Regions from separate parts of the Devosia sp. Leaf64 genome, predicted to be linked through region 1. Evidence: predicted binding sites of a transcription regulator. Region 1 holds the regulator's gene; each other region holds the start of a gene.
What was found. The regulator PhoB, encoded in region 1, activates phosphate uptake and scavenging genes when phosphate is short. The targets are predictions, from matches to a motif close to TGTCATNNANCTGTCAT.

Region 1 (6,631 bases):
GAACGGTAAGGAAGCGTTAGCCTCAGCTAGCCTGCTTCGGGTGTTTGACGCAATGGTATCAAGCCCATAAGCCTTGCATTAACTGGTCTCGAATAACGTTCACGGGCTTATAGGCCCATCGTGCGTGAGCGGCGTTAGACACCCGCTTCAGACTTGATCCCGGGGAAATAAATGGTCAGCCTCAGTTGGGTGACGACAGCAGGCTTTGCTATTATTGCGACGCTCTGTGTGTGCGTGTTCATCAGTATGCGCCATCTCAAATCGCTGGCCTGGCTGGCCGCGACCGCGGTTGCCGCAACGATCCAGACCGTGTTTTTTGCCGTGGCTGCGAACGATATGGCTTCGTCCATCGCCATTTCCATGCTGACGCCAGCCGCATATCTGGCTTTTGGACAATGCATCCGCGAAGCGCTCGGCCAGAAAGACCAACACTGGCGCCTCTATGCCGTGGTCGCCGTTCTGACCTGCCTTGGTGTCGCGTTGCGCCTGGCTGACGTTCCATTCGTCTATCGGACGTCGATTTTTCAGGCCTCCTGCGCCCTCGCGCTTGGCGACTGCCTGTTCAGGCTGTGGAAATACAAGGGGCGTGGGGCCGCGGAATATGCGCTTTGCGTGGTTGTCGGTGGAACTGCGGCAATGTTCGTCTACCGGTTTTTTGCCTATCCGATCATGTTCAGCGTTGGAACGAAATATGTGACGATCAGCGCCAGCGACCATGAGAGAACCACGCTGACAGTGTCGGCAATCTTGTCGGTTGCCGCATTATTCCTCGCATTGGCGCGGATCATCAATGGCGTGATCTACGACTATCGGCGCCTTTCGGAAATGGACAGCCTAACGGGACTTTTGAACCACCAAGCGTTTCATAGGCTCGCAAGTCCAGCGGGCAAAACGGGCGGCAGCGTGATTTTTTGCGATATCGATCATTTCAAATCCATCAACGACCGGTTCGGCCATCTCGCAGGGGACAAGGCTTTGCGTGCCTTTGCCGATCTCCTGAAAGCCAGCGGCTTTGCGGCGGGGCGGCTTGGGGGCGAAGAGTTTGCGCTGATCCTGCCGGACCTCGCTCCCGAAGTGGCGGCGATCGAGGCTGAGCGCCTGCGAATGAAATATGCCGGCATGCGGCACAGCGCCCTGGCAGAGGATGCCCGGGTCACGGCGAGCTTCGGCATTGCGGGATATGAGCCCGGCGAAGAGCCCCGGCGAGCGTTTTCACGCGCGGATGCGGCGCTCTATGCGGCTAAGTCGAGCGGGCGGAACCGCGTGGCTTTGCATGTGGAAGAAGAGACGGCAGCAAGCGCTGCCGCCTGAGGGTCAGGCTGGCTGGCCGAAGCGCTCGTCGAACGCGTAGCCGGCGCCGCGCACAGTGCGGATCGGATCGCTCTCGCGGCCCCGATTGATGGCGCGGCGGAGGCGGCCGATATGGACGTCGACGGTGCGCTCGTCGACATAGACGTCATTGCCCCAGACGCCATCGAGAAGCTGCTCGCGCGAATAGACGCGACCGGGATGGCGCATGAGATATTCGAGGAGGCGGTATTCGGTCGGGCCCAAGTGCACGTCGCGGGTAGAGCGGCGGACGCGATGGGTGGTGCGGTCGAGTTCGAGATCGCCGACCTTGAGCGCTGCCGTTACGAGGTTCGGATTGGCGCGGCGGAGGAGGGCGTGGATGCGGGCGACCAGTTCGGGAACCGAGAAGGGTTTTACCACATAGTCGTCGGCGCCGGTCGAGAGACCCCGGACGCGCTCTTCCTCTTCGCCGCGGGCAGTGAGCATGATGATGGGAATGCGCTGGGTTTCTTCGCGGGCGCGAAGACGGCGGCAGAGTTCGATGCCTGAGATTTCGGGCAGCATCCAATCGAGCAGGATCAGGTCCGGCAGCTTGTCCTGAATGGCGAGCTGGGCTTCGTCGCCGGTTTCGGCCGTGACGACGCGAAAGCCTTCGGCTTCGAGATTATAGCGCAAGAGGATGGCGATATCGCCCTCGTCTTCAACAACGAGAATGGTCGCGGGCATAGGCGTGCTCCATCGATCGGCCTCAACGTCTGGCCGAAAGTCATGGTTCTTGTGGTTTACCCCCACCCGGCCTCCCCCTGAAAGAGGGGGAGGGGAAGGAAGGGTTTACGCTTTGATCTGCGTGCGGTGCAGTTCCTGCACGTCTGCGGTGAGTTGCTTGCCGGTTTGCAGGTAGTAGGCGCGTTCGGCGATGTTGGTCGCGTGGTCGCCGATGCGCTCGAGGTTTTTGGCGCAGAAGAGGAGATGCGTGCAGGTGGTGATGTTGCGCGGATCTTCCAGCATGTAGGTCAAGAGTTCGCGGAAGAGCGAGGTGTGCATGGCGTCGACTTCGTCGTCGCGGTTGCAGACTTCGACGGCGGCTGCCGCGTCGCGATTGGCATAGGCGTCGAGTGAATCCTTGAGCTGACGGAGGACAAGGGCGGTCATGTTCTTGACGCCATTGTAGAAAGTCGGCTGCAGGTTGATGCCTTCGAGCTTGAGCGAACGGCGAGCCAATTGCTTGGCCATATCGCCGACGCGTTCGAGATCGTTGGCGACGTGAACGGCGGTGATGACCGAGCGCAGGTCGCTCGCCATCGGCTGGCGGCGGGCGATCAGGGAGACGGCCATTTCGTCGATCTTGCGCTGCATGTCGTCGATGCGCTGGTCGGCGATGATGGTGAGGTCGGCCAGCTCGCGATCGAGCTTGAGAAGGGCCTTGGTGCCGTTCTCGATGGCGACTTCGACCTGGCCACCCATTTCGGCAATGGTCTGGGCCAGGGTGTTGAGCTCGTCGGTGAAGGACGAGACGATGTGGTCGGACGTGTTGTTATTGGTGGGCATGATGTTGGCTCCTCGTTCCGCGATCAGCCGATGCGGCCCATGATGTAGTCCTGGGTCTGCTTGTTCACCGGATTGGTGAAGATGTCTTCGGTCTGACCCTGTTCGATCAGATTGCCCAGATGGAAGAAGGCGGTGCGCTGGCTGACGCGGGCGGCCTGCTGCATCGAGTGGGTCACGATGACGATGGTGTAGTTTTCGCGCAGTTCGTCGATCAGCTCTTCGATGACGGCGGTGGCGATCGGGTCGAGGGCCGAGCAGGGCTCGTCCATCAGGATCACTTCGGGGCCAACGGCGATGGCGCGCGCGATGCAAAGACGCTGTTGCTGGCCGCCGGAGAGGCCGGTGCCGGGCTCGGCCAGACGATCCTTCACTTCTTCGAAGAGGCCGGCCTTGCGGAGCGATGACACGACGATTTCGTCGAGATCGGTCTTGTTACGGGCGAGGCCATGGATGCGCGGGCCATAGGCGACGTTGTCGTAGATCGACTTGGGGAAGGGATTGGGCTTCTGGAAGACCATGCCGATGCGGGCGCGCAGTTCGACCACGTCCAGATCCTGGGCATAGATGTCCTCGCCATCGAGCTTGATAGTGCCGCCGACCTTGGCGCCTTCGATGGTGTCGTTCATGCGATTGATGCAGCGCAGGAAGGTCGACTTGCCGCAGCCCGATGGCCCGATGAAGGCGGTGACGGCGCGGTCAGGAATGTCGATCGAAATGCCGTGCAGGGCTTGCTTGGCGCCATAGTGGACGGTGACGTCGCGGGCGGTCAGGCGGATAGGGCGGTCAAGCACGTCAGTCGGGTTCATAGCGGAGTCCAGGTTCTGGGAGGTCTTCTTTACCTTGCCGGCAAGCATATCCATTTGGATCACACTCCTTAAGCGCGCTTTTCAAGGCGGGAGCGGAGATAGATCGCCACGCCGTTGAGCAGGATCATTACCCCAAGCAGCACCATGATGGCGGCTGCGGTGCGGGGCTCGAAGAAATTGCGGTTTTCATTGCCCTGCCAGAGATAGATCTGGACGGGAAGGGCGGCGGCCTGATCGAGCGGGGTCGCGGGGACCGACGCCACGAAGGCCTTCATGCCGATGAGCAGCAGTGGTGCGGTTTCGCCAAGGGCATGGGCGACGCCGAGAATGGTTGCCGTGAGGATCGACGGAAAGGTCACCGGCAGGACGTGGTGGAACACCATCTGGGTTTTCGAGGCACCCATGCCGAGCGCTGCCTGGCGCAGGGCCGGGGAGACGCCCATCAGCGCTCCACGGGTGGCGATGATGATGGTGGGAAGGGTCATCAGCGTCAGCACCAGGCCGCCAACGAGCGGGGCGGAGATCGGCAGGTGGAACCAGTTGATGAACACCGCGGCGCCGAGGAGACCGAAGACGATCGAGGGGACGGCCGCGAGGTTGTTGATATTGACCTCGATGAGATCGGTGAGGCGCGATTTTGGCGCGAACTCTTCGAGATAGATGGCTGCGGCAACGCCGATCGGAACGGCGAGGACGACAACGATCAGCATCATCCAGAGCGTACCGACAAAGGCGCCGAGGAGACCAGCGGAAGCAGGCGCTGAGCGGCTATCGACATTGGTGAAGATCGACCAGGCAAAACCATTGGTGATGGTGCCGTTTTCTTCGAAGATGTCGATCAGGCCACGGGTTGGCGCCGAAAGCTGCTGTTGGGTATCACCAAGCGAGCGATCGATATTGCCCTTGACCCAGTTGGCCGTATTGGCCGAGGCGAGCACATCGACTTCGACGGTCTGGCCGAGGAGCGAGGGATCGCTGACGAACTTTTCGCGAATGGCGTGGCGGGCATTGGTTTCGGGGATCGCGAGAAGTTCGCGGCTCGTAATGTCGTAGCCTTCCGGGAGCGCCTTGCGAAGCGAGGCTTCGACAATGGTGTTCCAGTTGAGGAGCGCAACTTCGCGCTGCCACTTGAGGCTTGCGGCATTGAACTCGGCTTCCGAGGCGAAATCGGCGCGGGCAGGTGCCGGGCCAACGTCGATCACAGCCGGATCATAGGTGACGGCCAGGTGGACGTTGGACTGGATGAATGCCGGGATGCCCTTGCGGAACACATCGACGAACAGCAGGGCCACGAAGCCGAGGGCAAGAGCGATGGCGGCGATGCCAAGGCCGCGGAAGATCTGCTCATTCAGGTGACGGCGGCGAAGGCCGGACCGGACAAGCTTGCGGCGATCGGCGCTGGCGCTCGAGGACGTCTGAATATCGGTAGCCATTTTATTCGTACTGCTCCCGGAAGCGGCGCACGATGTAGAGCGCGAAGATGTTGAGGCAGAGGGTCACGACGAAGAGCGTCAGGCCCAGAGCAAAGCCGACCAGGGACTGCGGGCCGGTGAAATCGGTATCGCCGGTGAGCTGGTTGACGATCGAGACTGTGATGGTCGAGACGGGCTCGAGCGGATTGCCGCGAAGGATGGGCGCGTTACCGGCCGCAAGCACCACGATCATGGTTTCGCCGATGGCGCGGCTGACGGCGAGAAGGAAGGCGCCGACGATGCCGGGAAGGGCGGCGGGCAGAAGGACGTTGCGGATCGTCTCGGACTGCGTCGCGCCAAGGCCATAGGCACCATCGCGCAGGGTGCGCGGCACCTGGTTGAGGATGTCATCGGAAAGGGACGAGACGAAGGGGATGATCATGATGCCCATGACCACGCCCGCCGTGAGCGCCGAAGTGGCGCTGACCTGAAGGCCGATGGCATTGCCGACATCGCGGAGGAAGGGACCGACCGTGACGAGGGCGAAGAAGCCGAAGACGATTGTCGGAATACCGGCGAGGATTTCGATTAGCGGCTTGGCAACGGCACGGAGCGATTTTGGGGCATATTGGCTGAGATAGATGGCAGCCATCAGGCCGACCGGAACGGCGACCAGCATGGCGATGGCCGTGATCATCAGCGTGCCCGACAGAAGCGGCAGGAGGCCATACTGACCGTGATTGGTGCCGCCAGCATTGTTGGGGGCCCAGACGGTGCCGAAGAAGAAGTCGATCGGGTTGATGAAGGTGAAGAACTTGAACGCTTCGGTGACGAGCGAGGCGACGATGCCGACCGTGGTCAGAATGGCAACGGCGGAGCAAGCGAGCAGCAGAATATTGACCGCGCGCTCAACCTGATTGCGAGCGCGGAGGCGCGCCGTGATCTGGGAGCGGGCATAGAGGAGGCCAGCGCCGCCCGCCACGATGGCAAGGATCAGCGAACCGGCAAAGGTGATGAAATTGAACGAGCGCAGCGCATCGCCGGCGGCCTGTTCATAGGGGGCCAGTTCACCGGTCACGCCATAGCCGGAGGCCAGGGAATTGATGCGGTTGATGGCATTGTTGAGGCCCATCTGATCAAGCGACATGACGGTGTCGGTCGGGATCAGTGAGACAGTGTAATTGCGGGTGATATCGCCGCCGAACCAAGCCCAGAGCAGCACGACGGCCAGCGCGGGCAGCATGGCCCAAAGGGCGGTGAAGGTGCCGTGATATTGCGGACGGGAGTGAACGGTCACGCCATTGGTCGTGACGAGGTTGCGGCTCCTCGACCAGCCGGTCTGATAGGATATGCCTAGGATGACGAGCAGTACGCCGGCTACGACCAGAGCATTCATCGATGCGCTCCCGCGGGAAAACGAAAGAACGGGCCGCACCGGGAAGGTGCGGCCCGCAATGGTCTCTTACTGAGCAGCGCCAGCTTCGAAAGAAGCGAGGACTTCAGCAGTCTTGTCAGCCGGCTGCGGGATCAGGCCAGCAGCTTCAAGGATGCCGCCTTCGCCCGAAACGCCTTCGG
Region 2 (6,631 bases), on a different contig from region 1:
ATCGTCGCCTGAAAAGCCGAAGGCGCCGGCCAGCGCACGCAGCGGCGCCTGGCCTGCCTGCGGGAAGGAATATTCGAGCTGGCCGAAGACAGTCAGGTCGCCATCGAGCACATCCATCGCGTGCTGGGCAAAATAGGCCATCTTCACCGACGGACCGCGCGAGACCGAACCATCATCTGGATCGGTGGTGCCGGTCACCAGTTTCAGCAGCGTCGACTTGCCCGCGCCGTTGATGCCCATGATCGCCCAGCGTTCACGCCGACGAACGTGGAAATCGAGCCCGTTATAAATCGAGCGCGACCCATAGCTTTTCGACACGCCCTTCAAAAGCGCGACGTCTTCACCCGAGCGGGGCGCTGGGCGAAATTCGAAATCGACAGTCTGCCGGCGCTTGGGCGGCTCGACGCGGTCGATCTTGTCGAGCTTTTTCACCCGGCTCTGCACCTGCGCCGCATGGCTGGCGCGCGCCTTGAAGCGCGCGATGAAATCGAGCTCTTTTGCGAGCATGGCCTGCTGGCGCTCGAACTGCGCCTGCTGGTTCTTTTCGGCCAGCGCCCGCTGCTGCTGATAAAATTCGTAATTGCCCGAATAAGTCGTCAGCGCGCCGGCGTCGATCTCGACGATTTTCGTGCAGATCCGGTTCATGAATTCGCGGTCGTGCGAGGTCATGAAGAGAGCGCCCTGATAATTCTGCAAAAACTCTTCGAGCCAGATCAGGCTTTCGAGATCGAGGTGGTTCGAGGGTTCGTCGAGCAGTAGCGCGTCGGGGCGCATGAGAAGGATCTTGGCGAGCGCCACGCGCATCTTCCAGCCGCCCGAAAGCGCGCCGACATCGCCATCCATCATTTCCTGCGAAAAGCCGAGGCCATCGAGCACTTCGCGCGCGCGCCCATCGAGCGAATAGCCGTCGAGCTCTTCGAACTGGTGCTGGATTTCCCCATAGCGCTCGATGATGGCGTCCATCTCGTCGGCCTTATCGGGATCACCCATATCGGCTTCGAGCGCGCGCATTTCCCTGACAATTTCACTGACCGGGCCGGCGCCATCCATGACGGCAGCAACCGCGCTGACCCCGCTCATTTCGCCAACATCCTGGCTGAAATAGCCGATGGTCGTGCCGCGCTCGACCGAAACCTGGCCCTCATCGGGCTGCTCTTCGCCGGTGATCATGCGGAAAAGCGTCGTCTTGCCCGCGCCATTGGGCCCTACAAGACCGATCTTCTCGCCCTTGAGCAGCGTTGCCGATGCCTCGATAAAGACGATCTGCTTGCCGTTCTGCTTGCCGATGCTTTCGAGGCGGATCATGGGGAGCCCTTGAAATTCAGTAGTCCTCATCCTGAGGTGCTTGCCGGAGGCAAGCCTCGAAGGACGAGGGCGTGGTTCAAGGAGCGCGTGCCACGTCCTCGTGGTTCGAGGCTACGCTGCGCTCCGCACCTCACCATGAGGACGACTATGCGTTACGATTTAGGGCGGTCTCTAAAGAACGGGGGCGTTATGCGCAAGGCAGCGTTTTGCAACGCGGCCTTGCAGCGCTTTCCCGCCTAAGCCGCATCGCTGATCAGCCCCTCGGCCATGCCATATTCATGGAGCTTGCGGTAGAGCGTCGAGCGGCCGATCCCCAGCGCCCTTGCGACACGCGACATGCGGCCGCCGTGATAGTCGATGGCAAAGGCAATAGCCTCGCGCTCGATATCGCCAAGTGCGCGCAGATCCCCTGCCGAACTGAGGAAGCGATCCTGCATCGGCTCGATTTCGGGCTCAGGCCGCGGCCGAGCCGGAGCGGTATCGATATGAATGGGCGCCGCCAAGACCGGGGCGCGCTCGGTCGCGCGATACGCCTCATCGCGGCCGGCAGCTTGCGCGAGAATCTGCGGAAAATCCTTGGGCTCAAGAAAGGCCGAGTCAGCAAGGACGATGGCGCGATAGATGGCGTTTTCAAGCTGGCGGACATTGCCCGGCCAATCGTAGGAGGCGAGCAGATCGAGCGCCTTGGGCGTCACGCCAACGACGCGCTTGCCCGCTTCCGCCGAAAGGCGGGCGACGAAATGAGCCGTAAGGTTCTGCAGATCTTCCATTCGCTCGCGCAGCGGCGGCACGTAGATCGGGAAAACATTGAGCCGATAAAACAGGTCCTCGCGGAATTCGCCCGATTTGGCGAGGTTGAGCAGGCGCCGGTTGGTGGCCGAAATCACCCGTACATTGACCCGCTCTGGCCGCGCCGCGCCGACCGGCTCGATCTCGCCTTCCTGCAAGGCGCGGAGCAGTTTGACCTGCGTTTCGAGCGGCAGTTCGCCCACTTCATCGAGGAACAGCGTACCGCCATGGGCCTCGGCAAATTTCCCCGCCTGGTCGGCAATGGCGCCGGTAAAGGCCCCCTTCTTGTGCCCGAAGAGCACGGATTCAACGAGATTGGGTGGGATGGCGCCGCAATTGACGGTCACGAACGGTTTTCCCGCGCGATCGGACATGCCCTGAATGATGCGCGCGACCATTTCCTTGCCGACGCCGGTTTCGCCCTCGATGAGCACCGGGATCGGGCTTTTCGCCGCCTTGCCCGAAAGCGTCAGCACGCGGGCCATGGCTGGTGCCGTCGCGATCATGTCCGATTGGGTCAGTGTGCCACTGCGCTTGGCCGTGTCGGAGCGGATAGCCGCTTCGAGCGTATCGAGCTTCATCGCATTGCGCAGCGAGATGATGAGGCGCTCGGGCGAAACGGGTTTGACGAAATAGTCAGCTGCGCCCTGGCGCATGGCCGAGATGACGGTTTCGAGCGAGGCATTGGCCGTCTGGATGATCACCGGCGTGGTGAGTCCCTCGGCCCGCATCACCGACATGACCCCCATGCCGTCGAGATCGGGCATGACGAGATCGAGGATCATCGCGCCGATCTTGCGATCGTCGCGCAGAATAGCGAGGGCTTGCTCGCCCCCCGTCGCCGTCAATGGCTTGAAGCCGGCTCGATTGGCAATTTCGGCAGTAAGCCGGAGTTGGACCGGATCGTCATCGACCACAAGAACGCGCGTCATGCCTATCCCAAAGCTGATTGCGGGCAAAAGGCACGAATCGGGTGTGCCGTTTTGGGAAGACAATGAAGAAACGGCGTTAAGAGGGTGTTAATCCTAAATATTTCGGCTTCGCTTTTGCGCGCGCCAAACGGCGCGAAGGCGTTGCCATGCCCAAATAAAAAGGGCCGCGGAAAATCCGTGACCCTCAGAATTCAGTGATAGATGGTCGTCCGACCGATTAATGCTGCGCTTCGGAATAACGCGACAGTTCGTCTTTTACTTCGAGCTTTTTTCGCTTCAGCGTGGAAACCATCAGGTCGTCATATTGGCGATTCTGCATCTCTGCCTGAATCTGCCGGTCCAGTTCCTGGTGGCGCCGCTCCAGCGCTGCGATGTGGCCTTCAGTAGTCATAGACAACTCCTTAGACATCGTGGACGAGGATCATGGTCACAAATCTTTCATGGTTTGTCGAGCACAGATGGGCAGCTCATCGAAATCAGATGCAAAACAAGGTGTGATGCGTTAACCAAAGGTGAGTGGGAGCAGGGTTTTCCGGTCATGCTGCAGCTCAGCAAGGAACAAGAGGCCCAACTCGGGCTGGAACTGGCGACAAAGCGGCAGGAGCATGCGGATCTTGACGCGGCGATCCACACGCTGACGCAGTCGCAATTTTCCGACAAGATGCTCGTGCAGCGGCTCAAGAAGCGCAAATTGGCGCTGAAAGACCGCATCACCCAGCTCGAAAACATTTTACTGCCCGATATCATCGCCTGAAAAGTCGCTGAGCGCCCCGCCCCGGCTTGAGCGGTCTTTGATTTTGAGCTAGATGCGGTTTTTGCGGAGCGGCAGGGGAGACACCGCCATGCTCAAGCCACCTGTGGCCATCGTCATGGGCAGTCAATCGGACTGGCCGACCATGCGTCTTGCCGCCGAAACACTCGAATCCCTTGAAATCGAATATGAGGCGCGGATCGTCTCGGCGCACCGGACGCCCGAGCGCCTGGTGGATTTTGCTACCAATGCCCGCGCCGAAGGCATCAAGATCATCATCGCCGGGGCTGGAGGCGCCGCGCATCTGCCGGGCATGATCGCCGCGATGACACCGCTTCCCGTCTTCGGTGTGCCGGTGCGCTCCAAGGCACTAAGCGGGCTCGATAGCCTTTATTCCATCGTGCAGATGCCCGGCGGCATTCCCGTCGGCACGCTCGCCATTGGCGAGCCGGGCGCGATCAATGCCGCCCTTTTGGCTGCGGCGGTTCTGGCCCTCAATGATGACGAATTGGCCGACCGGCTCGACGCGCATCGCGAACGGCAGGCGAAGGCCGTGCCGCATTTCCCCTCCGATCTCGAGTAAAACTCTTGGCAGACACTTTTGCGGCGCTGCGCCCCGGCGCCACCATCGGCATTTTGGGCGGTGGCCAGTTGGGCCGGATGCTGGCCCTCGCGGCAGCAAAGCTTGGGCTCAAGAGCCACATCTATTGCCCCGATCCGCAAAGCCCCGCCTTTGACGTGACTCCACTGAAGACCGTCGCGGCATATGATGATGCATCTGCGCTGCGGGCCTTCGCGGCAGAGGTCGATGTCATCACCTATGAATTTGAGAATGTGCCGGCAGCGACGGCCGAAATTCTCGCAAGTTTGAAGCCGCTTCGGCCAGGCGCCAACGCCCTGGCGATCTCGCAGGATCGTTTGGCCGAGAAGAGCTTTCTGGCCTCGAAGAATATTCCGGTCGCGCCCTATCGCGCGGTTCATTCGCTCGATGAGCTCAATGACGCGATCTCTGCGATTGGCCTTCCCGCAGTTCTGAAGACCACGCGGCTTGGCTATGACGGCAAGGGGCAGCGCGTGCTGCGGGCGCCGGAAGACGCGGCATCAGCCTTTGCCGATTTGAAGCCGCATCCGCTGGTGCTCGAAGGTTTTGTGGATTTCGAAAAGGAAATCTCTGTCGTTGTGGCGCGCGGCGCGGATGGCACCGTGCGGGCCTTCGATCCGGCCGAAAATGTCCATCGCGACCATATCCTCTTCACCTCGACGGTTCCCGCCGAGATTGCGCCGGGCATTGCCAAACATGCGGCCATGCTCGCCAAGGTCATCGTCGTTGCGCTCGATTATGTCGGGGTGCTTGGCGTCGAGTTTTTCGTCATCGGCGGCGAGCGCCCGAGCCTCGTCGTCAACGAGATCGCACCCCGCGTCCATAATTCCGGCCACTGGACTGAAGCAGTGTGCCTCACCGACCAGTTCGAACAGCACATCCGCGCCGTTGCCGGCTGGCCGCTCGGCGATCCGCAGCGCTATGCCGATGTGGTCATGCAGAACCTGATCGGCGACGAGGTCGATATTGTCCCCGGCGGCATCGATGGCGATACCCAACCGCATCTTTATGGCAAGGCGGAAGCGCGGCCTGGGCGGAAGATGGGGCACATCAATAAGATTGTGCGGGCGAACTAGTTTTGCTCCAGCGAACGCTGGAGCTTTCCTCACCGAAGGCGAAACGTGTCGCTCCCATCCCTGTCCTCGAAGACCTCCCACCCACTGCACTTCCCTCGGGCTTGACCCGAGGGCCAGTTCGGAAGCCACAAACATTCAGGCATGGGGGAGTGACCCTCGGGTCAAGCCCGAGGGAAGCCCGGTGGGAACTAGACGCCTCGCAGGCAGACTATCCCCTTAGGAACGGTTAAAACTACCGCGCCAACCATTCCCGCATAGCGGTCGCCACCGCCTGTGGCGCTTCGAGCGTCGGGATATGGCCCGCATTGGCAAAGATGGCGAGTTTGGCCTCTGGGATCATCGCTGCCATTTCCTCCGACAGTTCAGGCGGGATCAGCTTGTCCTCGGCCCCGACGCCGACCAAAGTCGGCACAGCAATTTGCCCGAGGTACGGCCGGGAATCGATGCGGGTCATGATCGCGTCTTGCTGGCGCAGATAGACTTCGGACTCGACGCGCAGCGTCATGGCGTGGACGGCTTCGGCGATGGGACTATCGAGATGGATCGGCGCCAATAGGTTCGGCAGACCCATGCGGGACACAAGTGCTGACTTGCCTTGGCGGACAAGTTCCATTTCGGTACGGCGGGCGGTCTTGCGCTCTTCGCTATCGGGCCGCGCATTGGTATCGAGCAGCGCCAGATGGGTCACGCGCTCGGACGCCTGGCGGATGATCTCGAGAACCACATAGCCGCCCATCGAAAGCCCCGCGAGGGCAAAGCGCGGCGGCGCCGCGGCAAGTATCCGCGCAGCCATTCCAGTAACGCTATCGTCGCGCGAAACGTCGGCCACCACCGGCGCCACGCGCTCGTCGAGACGCTCGATCACGGCATGCCACAGGTAGGCATCGCAGCGAAGGCCGGGAACGAGGACGAGCGGCTGGAACATGGTGGTCTCCTTAAGTCAGGCAAGACGTAGAATGCCGGCTTGCTGCGAGCAAGACAGTGATGGCGCTCGCGTTGGTTGAGCGTAGGAGTCTTGAGCCAGTTTTGGGCGGTATTCGGCGGCTTTTACAGTGGACAGAGCCGCAATCTTACTCTATAGACCCCGCCACGGTGACCGGCGCTGCTGGTCGGCGACGTGGCTCTGCGGCTCCGGCGCTTCCATCCTAGCACATTGCCAAGTTTTGAAGGGGCAGTT
Region 3 (6,631 bases), 360 kb from region 1:
GGGTGGGGCGGGTGAGGTGGCCGAACTGGGTTTCGGCGCGGCTGACATCGGTGCGGATGGCGAGCGGGAAGCCGGTCTTGAGGAGCGTCTGGTGCTCGTGCCAATCGATCATGGTGTCGAATTCGAGCTGGGCCGCGTCGGCGGCAAGCGAGATCACCTGGACGATGCGGGAGTTCTCATAGGTCCACTCGAAGCGGATGGCGGCGCGCCAGGGGCCGGTTTCGACGACATTGGCCGAGACCAGGGTGTCGACGGGCCAGGACTGGTCTTCGACATAGTCATCGATGTCCCAGGCGTCGAAATCGATCGGGATATCGCGATGGGCAACGAAGCTGTTTCCGAGCTTGCCGGGCTGGAGGGCTTCGCGATTGCGGATTTTGTCGAAGAGGGAGGTGAGCTGGCCACGGGTGTTGAACGTGGCGCGGAGGGTGGGGTTTTCGAGATGGGTGGGGGAGACGGAGAGCGTGGTTTCGGGGGCGGAAGCCGTCGCCTCAGTAAAGGTCAGGGCAGTGGCGGAGAGGGGCGCGAAACCGGCGGAGGGAGCTACGGTTTCGGTTGAGCCGTCGGCGCGGGTGATGGTCTGGGCCGTAATGGTCTCACCGGAGACGGCGATGGCCGATGTGCCGGCGGGCAGCGTCAGCAGATCAGTGCGCGTAAGGCTCGTGGAATTGAGGACCGTGTAGGTGCCGGCTGTCGCGAGGGGCGCGGCGAGTTGGTCGCGAAGGGCTGCGGCTTCGGCGAAGAAGGCGGCGTAGTCGCGGTCGCTGTCTTCGTAGACGAAGCCGATCGAGGTTCCGGGAAGGATGTCGTGGAACTGGTTGAGGAGGACCGTCTTCCAGAGCCGCTCCAGCGTGTCCTTGGGGTAGGCGATGCCATGCCGGCTCGCGAGGACGGCGAGAACCTCGAGATCGTGGAGCGTCTGTTCGGCGAGGCGATTGTTGCGCTTGTTCTTGGCGACCGAGGTGAGGGTGCCGCGGTGATATTCGAGATAAAGCTCGCCGACCCAGCTTGGGAACGCCTCGGGCTCGCGGTTCATGCGCTCGACGAGGCGCTTGAAATAGGGTGCCATGGGCTCGTGTTTGATCTTGGGGCAGCCGGGAATGCCGCGCTCCATGCGGCGGACATTTTCGAGCATGCCGCGGGTGGGCCCGCCGCCGCCATCGCCGTGGCCATAGACGAGGAAGAGCTCGTCGTGGAGACCCTGCTGGCTGAAACGCTTCCAGGTGCCCATGACGTGGCTGGGGACGAGATCGGGGCAATAGGTGGTGTTGATCCCATCATATTCGTAACGCTGGGTCGTGAGGAAATAGGCCGGGACCTTGGTGCCATCCAAACCCTGCCAGAAGAAGATTTCATGCGGCATGCGGTTGGTGTCGTTCCAGCTCATCTTGTGGGTGATGAAGACTTCAAGGCCGGCCAGGGCCATGAGCTGGGGGAGGGCAGCGGTGTAGCCAAAAGTGTCTGGCAGCCAGACGATTTTTGGCGTCACGCCGAACTTGTCCTGGTGGTACTTTACGCCCTTGGTGATGTGGCGGACGAGGCTTTCGCCCGAGGCGATGACGACGTCGGGTTCGAGCCAAAGCGCGCCTTCGATCTCGAAGCGGCCGGCTTCGACCTGACTTTCGATGCGGGTGAACAGCTCGGGATAGTCCTCTTCGAGATAATCGAGCAGCACGCCCTGATTATACATGAAGCGGTAGTCGTCATATTCGTCCATCAGCGAGAGGGCATTGGCCATGGAACGCGCCATTTTCTGGCGGGTTTCGCGCACGCGCCAGAGCCAGGCGACGTCGATATGGGTGTGGCCGGTGGCGACGATCTCGGGCATGGCATCGGCGTCGGCCTCGGCGTAGAGGGCGTCGGCGCGGGTGCGTGCGGCTTCCAGGCTCGCGGTGAAACGTTCGGGATTGCCGGGGCGCAGGTCGATGAGGTCCACGGCTTCATCGATATGGCGGAGGAGGCGGGCGCGGCGGGCATCGTCGGGCTTGAGGAGCCGGGCGATGTCGAGCGGGACCTTTAGGTCGTAGTAGACGATTTCGGCGAGGCGATCGAGTGTGACCAGTTCGACGGCAAAGCCGAGCTGGCGGCGGTTTTCGATGGTGCCGGCCTCGATGAGGATGTCGATCGTTTCGCCGCCGGTCGCCTTGGAGGTGATGCGGAATTCACGGTGATTGCCATCGCCGCCGCTGGCGATCTTGCCGTTTAGGCGAACGAGAAGCTGCGGATCGCTGCGGCCCATGACGGAGCCGAACTGGGCCTCCACGCGGCCGAAGACGGGTTTGCCGGCCATTTCCTGAGGCAAGGTGACGGAGCCGCCGAACCAATAATAGCCATCGGGCTCGCCCCAGACGAGGTTCTGGTCGACGTCGGTCCATTCGCTGCGGTCTTCGAGCGCGGCTAGGTTGCGTTCGCCATTTTCGGCCTGCCGGTGCTTGAGCGGCACGAAGATGCCGGAGCGCTGGAAGATGCGCTCGCGGAGCACGGCGAGCAGGCGGTCGAGCTTGGCAATACGGGGCATGGGCAGACTTTTTCAATGGGACGCTGTGATTCAATTGACGGGTAGCGATAGCGAAAAACTATGGCGAGCGCGCGATAAAAACGTTGCAATGCCGAGATTTCAGCGGTTTTCCGCTTGTCGTTTCGGTGTCACAGTTTTGCTCTATCGCAGCGCCACTTTTCCCTTTTCGATTGGCCCGCCATGCACGCCCTAGACGCCACAGTATTGAGTAATGCTCGTATCGTTCTTGCCGATGGCATCCACGAAGGCGCGGTCGAAATCGCGGGCGGGGTCATCACCGATATCGGTTCGGCGAGCCGGCGCGGCACGGATCTGAACGGCGATTATCTCATTCCGGGGCTGGTGGAACTGCACACCGACCACCTGGAGACGCACTATGCGCCGCGGCCGAAAGTGCGGTGGCACCCGGTGGCGGCGGTGCAGGCGCATGACGCCCAGATCGCGGCTTCCGGCATTACCACGGTGTTCGACGCCATTCGCGTCGGGATCGACGAGCATGCCGATATGGGCGCGGTGGAGCTGCGGATCTTGGCCGATGCAGTGACGGCGGGCGTCAATGCCGGGCGGCTGCGGGCGGATCACCTGATCCACCTCCGCTGCGAGGTTTCGGCGCCGGATTGCCTCGAAAGTTTCGAGCAAATCATGGACCACCCGCTGGTGCGGCTGGCCTCGCTGATGGACCACGCGCCGGGCCAACGGCAGTTTGCGAGCCCGGATGCCTACAAGGTCTATTATCAGGGCAAGCTCAAGATGACAGACGATGAACTCGCCGAGTTCATCGCCAGACGATCATATGAATCTGGGACTTACTCGGACAAGCACCGCAAGGCATTGGCAGCGCTGAGCGCGGAGCGGGGCATTGCGCTGGCAAGCCACGACGATGCGACCAAGGCGCATGTGGACGAGGCCGTGGCGCTGGGCATCCGCATTGCCGAGTTTCCGACGACGTTTGAAGCCGCGCAGGCTTCGCGCGATGCGGGCATGGCCATCCTGATGGGCGGGCCTAATGTGGTGCGCGGCGGATCGCATTCGGGCAATGTTTCGGCACGCGATCTGGCGGCGGCGGGGCTCCTCGATATTTTGTCGTCCGACTACATTCCATTCTCGATGCTGCAATCGGCATTTTGCCTTGCCGAAGAGGTGCCGGGGATAAGTTTGCCGGACGCGATCGGTTTTGTGACCAAGCGCCCGGCCGAGGCGGCGGGGCTCGATGATCGCGGTGAGATTGCCGTGGGCAAGCGCGCGGACCTCGTCCATGTGCGGGTCGAAGAGGGCATTCCGATCGTCATGACCGTGTGGCGGCAGGGGCGTCGGGTTATATGAGCGGAACTATCGTCGCCGTCGTGGGCTCGAGTGGCGCTGGCAAGGACAGCGTCATGAACTTTGCGCGCGAGCGGCTGGGCGATGAGATCTGCACCGTAAGGCGCGTGGTGACGCGGCCGGCCGATGGCGGCAGCGAGGATCATGACAGCCTCTCGGAGGCAGAGTTTTTGGCCGCGGAGAGCCAGGGCGAATTTGCGCTGAGCTGGGAGGCGCATGGGCTGCATTATGGGCTGCCGGTGTCGCTCGATCGGGATCTTGGCGAGGGGCGGGTGGTTGTCGCCAACCTCTCGCGGGCGGTGATCCCGGACCTGTTGCGGCGCTATCCGACGGCGCTGGTGGTCGAGGTCTGGGCGGAGCCGGAAGTTGTCGCGAAGCGGCTGGCCGGGCGCGGGCGGGAAGATGCCGGGGAAATCCGGCGGCGGATGGACCGGAGCGTCGGGGTGAGACTGCCAGCGAGCACGGTGCGGATTGATAATTCGGGCGCGCTGGATGTGGCTGGGGAGCAGTTTGTGGGGCTGCTGAGGGATCTGTTGCGGGTCGGGGTTAGGGCTTAGCCTTTTTGGGCCGGCGCTTTTGGCTCCACCCCCTCCCTTCCTCCCCCATCTAGGGGGAGGTGTCGTATCCAGTTTTTGGCACTATCTGTTCAAAGCCACAGATATGCACCTCCCCCTTGATGGGGGAGGGTGGGAGGGGGTGTTCTATAGCCCTAGTTTCAAACCACCAATTCCATGCGCTCCGCCGGAAAGCGGCTCAGCGCGTAGGAGAGCGGATTGCTGTCGGGGTCGGCGTTGACTGCTTCGGAAACCAAGACGATCGCGCCGGGGGCGAGGCCCAGAAGCCGGGTTTCTTCGACGTCGGCGTGGCGGGCGGAGATGCGGGTGGTGGCGCGGACGTAGTCGGGGAAACCGTAGCTTTCGAAGGCGCGTGTGATCGAATTGAGCTCGGTGAGGCGGGCGGCGAAATCTGGAAATTGGCGATAGGCGAGCCAGGTGGTGGAGCGCGAGAGCGGCACGCCATCGGCGAGCGAAACCGCTTCGAGCCGCACGACCTTGGCGCCGGGTTTGAGGCCGAGGGCTTCGGCGACCTGGGCGCTGGCGTTATCGATGCGGTCGCCCAGGGTGTTGGTGACGACGGTGTTCGCCTGGCCCTTGAGGCCTTCGCGGAATCTGGTGCGCTTGCCGATGGGGTAGCTGAGGCGGCGAATACTTCTTACGAAAGTGCCGCGGCCTTGTTCGGCGATGACGACGCCTTCTTCGGCCAGCACCGCGAGGGCGCGGCGAACCGTGTGGCGGTTGGCGGAAAAGCGTTCGGAAAGAAGGGCTTCGGTGGGGAGGCGATCGCCATTGGCGAGTTTGCCGCCGACGATATCGAGGCGGATGGCATCGGCGATCTGACGCCAGAGGGCGACGCCGCCGGCAGTTGAATGCGATTTTGTCATTGCACTTTCACACGAGAAGCGTAGAGCGGAACGAGTGAGATTAGTTGTCTAGTTTATTAGACAAATCGAGGCAAGCATGATGTCAGAGATTTCTGCCGAACAGAGCGCGAGAAAGCGGGCGCTGGATGTGCTGGCGGCGGCGCCGGCCAAGGCGCTGGCCGAGCGCTGGGCCGCTTTCGGTGACCAGCCGGCGCATCAGCGCATTCGTGGCCCCGAGACCGGGCTCGTTATGGTGCGCGGCCGGGCGGGGGGCGGCGGGGCGCCGTTCAATCTCGGCGAGGCGACGGTGAGCCGGGCCAGTGTGCGGATTGTAACCGGGGAAATTGGGCACGGGTATTGTTTGGGGCGTGATCTCGATAAGGCCGAGGCGATTGCGGTGATCGATGCGCTGCGGCAGCGCGAGATGGCGCGGGTCGATGCGGAAATTATTGAGCCGCTGGAGGCGCTTATGGCGGCGGGCGATGAGAAGCGGGCCGAGGAGACGGCGGCGACGCGGGTGGACTTTTTCACCATGGTGCGAGGGGATAACTGATGCTTTCCCATGATTTTGGCGCGGGTTTTGCCGATCCGGTGCGCGATGCGCAGGGTGTGTTCCGGGCGGTTCTGGATGCGCTGTCGCATCCCGGTGTGGCGCAAAAACTGACGGGTATGAGTGACTGTGTGGGTAACCTCAAGGGTGAATTGGCTAGCACACTGTTAACACTTGGCGACCACGACACGGCGATTTGGTTATCACCGCGCGTCGATACGGCGGCGGTGAAGGGATTTGTCGGGTTTCATTCCGGCGCGCCGGTGGTGAGCGATGTGGCCAAGGCCGTTTTTGCTTTCGTGGCGCTCGGGGATGCGCTGCCGAATTTGGCGGACTGCAATCTTGGAAGCCAAGAATATCCGGATCGGTCGACGACGCTGGTGGTGGAATTGCCGGCGCTGAGTGGCGGGCCGGCGCTGGTGCTGCGGGGGCCGGGTATTCGCGACACGCAGGAGATTAGCCCGGTGGGTTTGCCGGGGGATTTCGTCAGCCAGTGGAGCGAGAACCGCGAGCTTTTTCCGCGCGGGGTGGACCTGTTGCTGGTGGCGGATGGGCAGGTGGTTGGCCTGCCGCGGACAACCCGGATTGGGGACGCGTAAATGTATGTTGCTGTAAAGGGCGGGGAAGCCGCCATTGCCAATGCGCATCGGTTGCTGGCGGATCGGCGGCGCGGAGATCGCGCGGTGCCGGCGTTGCGGCTCGACCAGATCGTCGAGCAGTTGGGCCTCGCGGTGGACCGGGCCATGGGCGAGGGATCGCTGTATGATCGGGAGCTGGCGGCGCTGGCGCTTTTGCAGGCGCGGGGCGATCTGATCGAGGCGAT

Region 2: a site for PhoB is predicted at 3,452-3,468, ahead of ASE94_RS20530 (DUF465 domain-containing protein). Genes of this name have one in related genera too.
Region 3: a site for PhoB is predicted at 2,634-2,650, ahead of ASE94_RS17690 (alpha-D-ribose 1-methylphosphonate 5-triphosphate diphosphatase). Genes of this name have one in related genera too.

Annotation. Positions count from the first base shown of each region.
Region 1 is NZ_LMLO01000024.1:369,603-376,233, forward strand. It holds gene ASE94_RS19490 (GGDEF domain-containing protein) at 172-1,311, shown strand; gene phoB (phosphate regulon transcriptional regulator PhoB) at 1,315-2,016, opposite strand; gene phoU (phosphate signaling complex protein PhoU) at 2,122-2,838, opposite strand; gene pstB (phosphate ABC transporter ATP-binding protein PstB) at 2,862-3,644, opposite strand; gene pstA (phosphate ABC transporter permease PstA) at 3,713-5,077, opposite strand; gene pstC (phosphate ABC transporter permease subunit PstC) at 5,079-6,452, opposite strand; gene ASE94_RS19520 (substrate-binding domain-containing protein) at 6,519-6,631, opposite strand, start outside.
Region 2 is NZ_LMLO01000005.1:49,748-56,378, reverse strand. It holds gene ASE94_RS02830 (ABC-F family ATP-binding cassette domain-containing protein) at 1-1,305, opposite strand, end outside; gene ASE94_RS02825 (sigma-54 dependent transcriptional regulator) at 1,542-3,026, opposite strand; gene ASE94_RS20530 (DUF465 domain-containing protein) at 3,244-3,417, opposite strand; gene ASE94_RS02820 (DUF465 domain-containing protein) at 3,565-3,780, shown strand; gene purE (5-(carboxyamino)imidazole ribonucleotide mutase) at 3,869-4,360, shown strand; gene ASE94_RS02810 (5-(carboxyamino)imidazole ribonucleotide synthase) at 4,366-5,454, shown strand; gene ASE94_RS02805 (alpha/beta fold hydrolase) at 5,687-6,379, opposite strand.
Region 3 is NZ_LMLO01000024.1:5,042-11,672, forward strand. It holds gene ASE94_RS17685 (glycoside hydrolase family 38 C-terminal domain-containing protein) at 1-2,518, opposite strand, end outside; gene ASE94_RS17690 (alpha-D-ribose 1-methylphosphonate 5-triphosphate diphosphatase) at 2,699-3,841, shown strand; gene phnN (phosphonate metabolism protein/1,5-bisphosphokinase (PRPP-forming) PhnN) at 3,838-4,395, shown strand; gene phnF (phosphonate metabolism transcriptional regulator PhnF) at 4,554-5,279, opposite strand; gene phnG (phosphonate C-P lyase system protein PhnG) at 5,359-5,811, shown strand; gene phnH (phosphonate C-P lyase system protein PhnH) at 5,811-6,407, shown strand; gene ASE94_RS17715 (carbon-phosphorus lyase complex subunit PhnI) at 6,408-6,631, shown strand, end outside.